4 regions of the Nocardia sp. NPDC088792 genome follow, and region 2 is predicted to be linked to each of the others. Evidence: riboswitches for the same ligand, from Rfam matches in the RefSeq annotation. Region 2 holds a riboswitch; each other region holds the start of a gene.
The links. A riboswitch is a leader RNA that binds a small molecule or an ion and turns the genes downstream of it on or off. The one in region 2 is predicted to bind magnesium.
Positions count from the first base shown of each region.

Region 1: another riboswitch for magnesium. It lies ahead of ACIP5Y_RS22665 (MgtC/SapB family protein); the one in region 2 lies ahead of ACIP5Y_RS37735 (stealth conserved region 3 domain-containing protein).
Region 3: another riboswitch for magnesium. It lies ahead of ACIP5Y_RS11860 (hypothetical protein); the one in region 2 lies ahead of ACIP5Y_RS37735 (stealth conserved region 3 domain-containing protein).
Region 4: another riboswitch for magnesium. It lies ahead of ACIP5Y_RS06405 (NRAMP family divalent metal transporter); the one in region 2 lies ahead of ACIP5Y_RS37735 (stealth conserved region 3 domain-containing protein).

Region 1 covers NZ_JBIVKC010000003.1:986,356-988,549, forward strand. Annotated here, with positions in the region: gene ACIP5Y_RS22660 (TetR/AcrR family transcriptional regulator) at 22-648, shown strand; M-box (ykoK) riboswitch at 790-964, shown strand; gene ACIP5Y_RS22665 (MgtC/SapB family protein) at 1,160-1,867, shown strand; gene ACIP5Y_RS22670 (ABC transporter permease) at 1,864-2,194, shown strand, end outside.
Region 2 covers NZ_JBIVKC010000006.1:321,374-323,567, reverse strand. Annotated here, with positions in the region: gene ACIP5Y_RS37735 (stealth conserved region 3 domain-containing protein) at 1-1,259, opposite strand, end outside; M-box (ykoK) riboswitch at 1,331-1,510, opposite strand; gene ACIP5Y_RS37730 (fatty acid desaturase family protein) at 1,736-2,194, opposite strand, start outside.
Region 3 covers NZ_JBIVKC010000002.1:544,492-546,685, reverse strand. Annotated here, with positions in the region: gene ACIP5Y_RS11865 (ABC transporter permease) at 1-67, opposite strand, end outside; gene ACIP5Y_RS11860 (hypothetical protein) at 67-816, opposite strand; M-box (ykoK) riboswitch at 998-1,168, opposite strand; gene ACIP5Y_RS11855 (DUF3558 domain-containing protein) at 1,250-1,777, shown strand; gene ACIP5Y_RS11850 (DUF3558 domain-containing protein) at 1,777-2,194, shown strand, end outside.
Region 4 covers NZ_JBIVKC010000001.1:1,311,255-1,313,448, forward strand. Annotated here, with positions in the region: gene ACIP5Y_RS06400 (hypothetical protein) at 1-286, opposite strand, end outside; M-box (ykoK) riboswitch at 584-763, shown strand; gene ACIP5Y_RS06405 (NRAMP family divalent metal transporter) at 1,109-2,194, shown strand, end outside.

The DNA of each region.
Region 1 (2,194 bases), on a different contig from region 2:
CCGGGCATTAGTCTTCAGGAGGTGCACACCGAGCAGCCCTCCCCCGACGCCGAACCCCGTATCTGGGGCGGCACGACCCTCACCGAACGCCGTGAGGTGCGGCGCGCGGCGCTGCTGGAGGCCGCTCTGGACCTGATCGGCGAGTCCGGCGCGGGGGCGGTCACCATGCGTGCGGTGTGCCGGCGCGCGGGCCTGACCGATCGCTATTTCTACGAATCCTTCACCAGCCGTGACGAATTGCTCGATGTGCTCTATCGCCTGGTCGCCGACGAGTTCCTGGAGCCGATGACCGCGTTCGCCGTCGTCGACGACCCGAGCCGCGACCGCGCACTGTCGGAAGTGTTGCTGGACAAGGTGCTCGCGGATCCGCGCAAGTCGCGGCTGTTCCTGGTCGAGCCCTATTCGTCGACGGGCCTGGGCCAGACCACGATCGCGGTCATGCCCGCCTTCACTCGCCTCATCCAGGATCACCTGTTCGCGCACATCGAGGATCCGGTGCGGCGGCGACTGGCGGCGGTGACCATGGCCAGCGGTAATGCGGGCATGTTCTCCGCGTGGCTGAACGGCACCCTGCGCGCCAGCCGCGAACAGCTGGTCGATCACCTGGTCGCGACCATCGCCGCCTACCGCACGATGTATCGCAGCTGACCTGTCGGCTTCGAGCCCGATCCCCCGCGACCGGCGCGATTGCGGCAGTGGGCAACTCGTTCCGGCGCCCGCCCGGTCGCCTGGGACCGCGCTCACATCGAGTTGCCGAAACGGTTGGCGCGGTGTTAACTCGCTGGCGCAAGGTGCCGTCGTTAGCTGAGGCTCCTTCACGGATACAGGCCGGCGACCCCGAACGTCGAGAGACGCCCAAGGTCAGGACAGGCCGCCCCGAACTAAGGGGTGGCCCCGACCGGCTCCCGCTGTCGTAGCGGGTTCACGCCGTGGAGTGCTGAAGGTCTTACGAAGGGTGGTATCCGTGCCCGGCGCGTCCGCCGGGCCCCTCCCCGGCGCGTGCGCGGTGGAACGAGGAGGTGGTCGGCATGCCCGATGGGGACACAGGTCCGTTAGCCAATCGTTCACTCGGCGACACCGACACAATCCGCTTTCCGCTACCTCACGGGCGGTAGCGTGCGATTTCGAGTGCGCCGACGCTAGCTGGGAGAAGGGCGTCATGTCGACGTTGGAGATGCTGTTACGGCTCGGCGCGGGTGTCGGGCTGGGCGCGGTGATCGGGTTCGAGCGCCAGTACCGCGCCCGCATGGCCGGGCTGCGGACGAACACGCTGGTGGCCGCGGGTTCGACCTTGTTCGTGCTGTTGTCCGCGCACGGGTTCCACGGTGGCGACGCCGACCCGACTCGTGTTGCGGCGCAGGTGGTTTCGGGTATCGGTTTCCTCGGCGCGGGTGTGATCATGCGCGAGGGTTTCACGGTGCGCGGGCTGAATACCGCGGCGACGCTGTGGTGTTCGGCGGCGGTGGGTTCGCTCGCGGGTGCGGGCATGTTCGATACGGCCGCGGCGGGCACGGTGGCGGTGGTCGTGGTGAACACCGCGCTGCGCACCGCGGCGCGCGCGGTCGACCGCCCGCAGGAATCCCACGACATCGAGGCGTTGTACGCCTTCACCGCCGCGACCGACGATTCACACGAGGCCCATGTGCGGGCACTGCTGGTGCAGTCGCTGACCCGCACCGATTTCCGGCTGGTGTCGATTTCCAGTCATGACACCCAGCCGGGCCGGGTGGAGGTGCGCGCCGAACTCACCGGTGACCGCCGCGATGATCGTCAGATGGAGGCCGCGGTCAGCCGTTTGAGCCTGGAACCGTCGGTGACCAGTGTCGGCTGGCGTACGGTGGCGCAGCCCACGGTGGCCGACGAATGACCGCCGGTCTGCGCTCCTATCCCTCGCGCGGGGCGCTGGATCGCCCGCGCTCGCGCTGGGCGGATGTGGCCGTGTTCCTGGGTGCGGCCATCCTGATCTGGATCATCGTCAAGGTGTCGGCGGGCATGCACGTGCCCTTCGATCAGGCCACCGCGGCCACCAATATCTCCACCGATCCGGCGAAACTGCCCTATTACGCGGCGCGTTCGCTGTTGCGCATGTTCATCGCGCTCGGGGTGTCGATCGTGTTCACCTTCGTCTACGCCGAGGCGGCCGCGCGGCTGCCGCGCGCGGAGAAGGTACTGTTGCCGGCCCTCGATATCCTGC
Region 2 (2,194 bases):
TCGGGGAAACTGCCGTCGTTCAGGCAGAAGAAGTCGGCATCGCGCCGAATCCCCAGTCCGACAAGCTGATCCAGCCCCTCCCGCGTAGTGGTATCGATGTAGCGGGCGCGGGCCGTTTCGTTCTGCACCGCGCGGCCGGAGAGCAGCGCGTAGTAGTGGTAGAGCGAATTGGTGACGGAGATATCCGTGCTGGAACGGAAACGACTGGCCTGGGTGCGGGCGAAATCGTCGGCGAAAACGCCCTCCAGCTCGAACAGCACACTGCGCCGCAGCGGAGCCGGCGCGTGCTCGAGATGCCGGGTGATCAACTGGCCGAAACGATTCCGCAGCAATTGCCGGTTATTGCGGGCCGCATTCTCGAATCCGCTGCGGCGCACGGCACGGGTGCCGGTGCCGATGCGCACGGGGGATTCGATGAACTTGCTGATCCCACCCGCAGTGAAGAACATCGTCGGCCGCATGGGACGACCGAAGAACATATCGTCATTGGCGTAGAGGAAATGCTCGCTCAGCCCCGGGATGTGGTGCAGCTGCGATTCCACGGCATGCGAGTTGAACGTGGGCAGGCTCGACCGATCCGAAAAGTGTTCGGCCGCACGCACGATCGTCACCTGCGGGTGCGCGTCCAGCCAGGCCGGCGGCGTGCAATCGGTGGCGATGAAGATGCGCCGCACCCACGGCGCGTTCGCGTAGACCGACCGCAGCGCGTACCGCAATTCGTCGATCTGGCGGACGCGCGCCGGCGCGCCGTCACCCTCGCCGAGCAGCGCCTCGGAAATCGCCGCGGACCGCAGCGCATTCCGCGCCGGATCGGCGGCATCCACCCAGGAGAACACCACGTCGATATCGAAATCCACATCCCCGGCATGCACATCGAACATGCCGCGCAACGTGTCCCAGTCGTAGCCGAAACGGCGGATCCGGGTCCGCTGCAGATCCTCGGCCGGAATCCGTTCGCGGGTAAGGGCATTGGGCCGCGGGCCGAGCAGCCCGTCGGCGCGGTGATGCCAGAATTCGATATCCACCGTGCCGGGACCGGCGGCGGCGCTGACCAGCGCATCGACGCGCGGGCGATAGCGCTGATCGATGGCCAGCGCCGGTTCGTCGCGCTCGGACCGGATCAGCAGGAACGGAATCTCCTCCGCCACCAGTACCGCGCGCAGCGCCAGCAGATTACCCAGCGCCGAACGCTCGATATCCGGCACGGCCGCCGCGCCATCGGCCACAGCCGCGGGGACACAGCTCAATACATTCCTCATCGTCACACCTACCTAGAACACAGCCGGAATCAGTGACGCACGAAAGAGTTCTGAACGCGAAAGACCTTCGCGTACTACCCCACACGTTGAGTTTCGACACTGAGCGACGTATCCCTGCGGTGCGCAGAATCCGGAAGCCACTTGGGATCAACCCTTAAGCCGGGAAGATCTGTCCTGATCTTGGGCGTCTCTCGACGTCGTCAGATCAGTGGCCTATGTTCGTTCAGGAGCCTCACCTAACGAGGTGCAGTCGCCATCCTAGCCGCCGCTCTTGGGCACGACAACCGGCCCCGGCCCACCTGAACAGCGCCACTGGCCGTCGGCGTACTGCGGAAACTGCCACGGCGTGTGGCATTTCAGGTCCGGCGGCGGTGTTTGCGGCGCGGGATCGGCCGCGGCCGATCCCATCACACTCCATGCGCACAGCACACCCACGGCTACGGCGGTCCAGCGGTGAGACATACGTCTCCATTCCTTCAGGCGGGCTGCCGGAGCGGACTGCCGGCCTCGTGCAAGTGTCGCAGCGCCTGTGCGTAGGACTCCAGGAGACCGGTCTCGCAGTACGGGATTTCGTGCTCGGCGCAGAACGCGATCACCATCGGCCGCGCCAGGCGCAGATTCGGGCGGGGCATCGAGGGGAACAGATGATGCTCGATCTGATAGTTCAGGCCGCCCAGCGCCACATCGGTGAACCAGCTGCCGCGCACATTGCGGGAGGTGAGCACCTGACGCCGGAGGAAATCGACGGCGCCGGGCTCGTCGAATACTTCCATCCCCTTGTGATTGGGTGCGAAGGTGCAACCCATGTAAAGGCCGAACAGGCCCTGCTGCACCGCGATGAAGACGAGCGCCTTACCCGGTGACAGCACCAGGAATACGACGGACAGGTAGGCGACCGCGTGCAGGGCGAGCAGCGCGCCCTCCCAGCCCCAATT
Region 3 (2,194 bases), on a different contig from region 2:
GGTTGCGGACGGCCGGCCTGTCCGGAGTCGTCTTGGGGCTGTTCGGGATTGCGATGTCGAGTGTCATCAGTCGTTCGCCTCCGGACCGGGCGGGGCGGTCATGACGTTGTAGTAGTGGACGGCCGACGCGATCAGCGCGGGCACGCCGATGATCAGGTTGAACACGACCACGCCCATACCGGCGCCGGCGACCGCGCCTGCGAGACAGCCGACGATCGTGCCCAGCGGCCCGGCGGTCGCCGTGCCGAGGGCACCGGTGAATACACAACCCAGCGGCCCGCCGACGATCGCGCCCAGCAGCGTGCCCACCGCGAGTGCGACGGTGAGCTCGTTGTTGACATTGGCCATGGCCGTGTTCATCCGATCCTCGGGGGTATCGGAGATGTGCTGCGCCAGCAGGATCGGCTGGGTGGCGCGGGCCTCGGCGTCGAGTTGCGCCGTCCGGCTGCGTTCTTCCGTGGTGGCGGGCCGGCCCAGGTCGGTGCGCGGGGTGAGGGTCGCGGTGGTCCCGTCCACCTGCGCGTCGACCGGGAAAACGGTGTCCTGCCGGATGATCGTCAGCGGGATCGCCGTGAGCGTCACGCCGTCCGGATCGGTGATGCGGAGCTGATTTCCGGCGACCCGGAGCGACCCGGCATCGGTGTGCAGCACCACCGACCGGCCTTCGATCCGCGCCTGTCCGTCGATGGCAGCGGCGGGGGTGGCGGCTTCGGCGGGACCGGTGTGTTCCGGCGGCTCGGCCAGGCCGACGGCATGGCCCGCCAGGGCGGTGGTGGTGATCGTCGCGGTGGCGAGCGCGAGCATACGAATTCTCATCTTTTATGCCTCGTGTGATCGCTGCCCGAATTGTATTCAGGGCAGCACGAATTTACCGATCGGCACTGTGGCGCCTACGGTGATGAATTTTTCTCGCGAAATTCCGCTGTCGTTCCGGAATTGCGCATGCGTGTATTCCGATGAGCACGCTGGGAGGAAGGCCCGTGGATCATGAGATGGGCAGACACCCCTCTCGTCAGAGCTTCGGCACTGTACGACGTATCGCTATGAACGGAAGCCACCTTGGATAACCCCTTAATCCGGGGAAATCTGTCCTAACCTTGGGCGTCTCTCGACGTCGTCAGATCAGTGGCCTGTGTTCGTACAGGAGCCTCGCCTATCGAGGTGCAATACCCAACGTAGTAAAGGCCCCGTAAAAAGTCAAAAGGCTTCTTTTCGGCGCATCTTCGATACGTCGCCTACTCTGGTCGGCGTGGTGAGAGCAGTATCGGCAGCGGCAGGGATCGCCCTGATCGGGGTGGCGATAGCGGGCTGCGGGCATGCGGGCCGGCCGGCCGCCGCGCCGACGACCACGAGCGCCGGGCCGATCGCGCCCTCCCCGAACACGGTCGGGCTCTGCGGCGCGCTCTCCGACTCCGATGTCGCACAGGCGACGGGAGTGCAAGGCCTGCAGCGCGTTGCGGTCAATCCGTTCAGCTGTAGCTGGCAGCCGGACGGCGGCGGCGATTACACCGTGATCTTCCACTGGTTCCGTGGCGCCGGGCTCGACGCGCGCCGCGATCAGATCACCGACAGCACACCGGCCACGGTGACGGTGGGCGGCCGATCCGGGCTGATGTGGACCTCCGCGCAATCGTGCGAGGTGGGCGTGCCCTTCGGCGGCACCGACTTCATCGATTGGTCCATCAAGGCGAACACTGCCGAAAACAGCCGCCCACAGCCGTGTTCGGCGCTCCAGCAGCTGGCCGCGGAGACCTTGACGAAGGCGGGGCAGGGGTAATGCGCAGGGCCCGGACGAGTTTGGCGCTGGCCGTGGCCGCGGTGGCCGGCATGGTGACGCTGTCGGGATGCACGCAGCATTCCGGGGATTCGGCGGTGCGGCAGTCGGTCGACCCCAATCTGCTGGCCGGGTGCGGTCCGATCGAGGATCAGAAGATCGCGCAGATCATCGGTGTGACCGGTCTGAAACAGCAGAGCCAGCCCACCATCTGCAATTGGACCGGCCGGAATTCGGCCGGCGCCCCCGTCGATGTCACCTATGCCTGGCTGCAGAACGACACCATGGGCCGCGAGGCCGACGTGGCCGGGCAGTCCGGTTATCAGATCGAACGAGTGGTCGTGCGGCACTTCTCGGGTATGTACTGGCACGACCCCGGCAATCCGGGCAGCTGCGCGGTCACGGTGGCCGATACCGGAA
Region 4 (2,194 bases), on a different contig from region 2:
TGTCGTGGATGGCGGCGGCGATGGGAAAGACGAAATCGTCCACCCGGAAGGATAATTCGGTTCCGGCAACCACCTGGCCATCGGGGGCCTTGATTTCGAAGGCGCCGTTCTCGACCGCCAGAGAGCCGATGTCGGTGGAGATTTGGGCGCCGTCGCCCGTGGCTGATGCCGTGTAGTGAATTGCATTGTCCGACTGTGCATTAACGTCGGCATGGGCGGCACCGGCGGCGATCACCGATACCGTCGAAGCGAGCGCGGCAAACGCGGCAAGCTTGGTCTCGAGCACAATTTCCCCTCAATCTCAGCCTGCGGTATCAGGATTTATCGCAGGATTAGCTAGTTCCAAGCAAACCTTAAGTTTGTTCATAGCCATCTGCAATGGACGTTTGTCCTGAAGTGGTAGGAGACACAATGGGCAATATCGGTTTCAATGCCTGATATTCGAGCCGTAAATCTGCATATACTGACGGTTAACGAAAAGTAAACGAATTCCAAAGTCACGAAGCCCGTTGGGGCTCAGGCGATCCGAAGAACCGACCGGGCTGATTTGACATATTCGTTGGCGGAGCCCAATATTGCCCAGTCAGCACCTCGCTAGGCGAGGCTCCTGTACGAACACAGGCCACTGATCCGACGACGTCGAGAGACGCCCAGGGTTAGGACAGATCACCCCGGATTAAGGGGTGATCCTAAGTGGCTTCCCCGGGCCGCGAGCCCCCGGATACGTCGTGCAGTGCCGAAGCTCTGACGAGAGGGGTGCGGGGCTTCGCCGTTCGGCGCGGCCGTGTTTCCCTCTTGCCGTCCGTGAGGACTGACGCGACCAGTTCATGGCGTCCGCGTGCGTCCCGACGGCAAGGAGGTGAGGGACGACAAATGAGTTCCGGCGATAGTCCTTATCCCAGTCCGGACTACAGAGTTCTTTCGTTCCCGGCTTGCCGCGAATCGGTAGACGACTGACCCGCAATCACTTTCGGCCTTCCCGGCGATCCATTCGCCGCTGCGAGGTGTCTTCAGGTGTGCCCGGGTAACTGACGTATGCCCGAAATCCGGTGGCAGCCGGCACCTTCCGCATGCCGAAGTACCTTTGATCGAAAGCGAGGGAAGGATCATGGCCTTCTTCGCGAACGGCTCCGGCCGCCGCACTGCTACCGTCACCGCACCAGCCGACACCCACCAGCCGACCGGCGCCGTCATGGACAGCGCGCACGTCGGCGACATCGTGGGCGCCCTGGGCACCATCAAGATGCACGACTCCGCCGAAGGGCGTTCGCGCAAGCAGCGACTCCGCATGCTGCTCGCCATCATCGGCCCCGGCCTGATCGTCATGGTCGGCGATAACGACGCCGGTGGCGTCGCCACCTACGCCCAGGCCGGGCAGAACTACGGCATGGCCCTGGTCTGGACTCTCGTGCTGCTCATCCCCGTGCTCTACGTGAACCAGGAGATGGTGGTCCGCCTCGGCGCGGTCGCCGGAGTGGGACACGCACGGCTCATCTTCGATCGCTTCGGCAAGTTCTGGGGCGCGTTCAGCGTCGGTGATCTGTTCATCGTCAACGCGCTGACCATCGTCACCGAATTCATCGGTGTGTCAATGGCTCTGGGCTACTTCGGGCTGCCGAAGTGGATCGCGGTGCCGCTGGCGGCGCTGCTGCTGTTCGCGGTGGTGGCCGGTGGTTCGTTCCGCCGGTGGGAGCGTTTCCTTTTCGCGCTCATCGCCATCAACATCGTGATGTTCCCGCTCGCCATCATGGTGCACCCGAGCGTCAAGGACACCGCGCACGGCTTCCTCCCGTCCTTCCCGGGCGGCCTGAACTCGACCTTGTTACTGCTCATCGTCTCCATCGTGGGCACCACGGTCGCGCCGTGGCAGCTGTTCTTCCAGCAGTCCAATATCGTCGACAAGCGCATCACCCCGCGCTGGATCAAGTACGAGCGCGTCGACCTGTGGGTCGGCATCGTCGTGGTGATGATCGGTGCGATCGCCATCATGGCCGCCGCCACCTTCGGCCTGGCCGGCACGGACGCGATCGGCAACTTCACCGATGCGGGTGCGGTGGCGCAGTCGCTGCACGATCACATGGGCCCGACCGTGGGCGCGCTGTTCGCGATCCTGCTGCTGGACGCCTCGCTCATCGGCGCGAACGCGGTCGGCCTGGCCACCACGTACGCGCTCGGCGACACCCTCGGCAAGCGG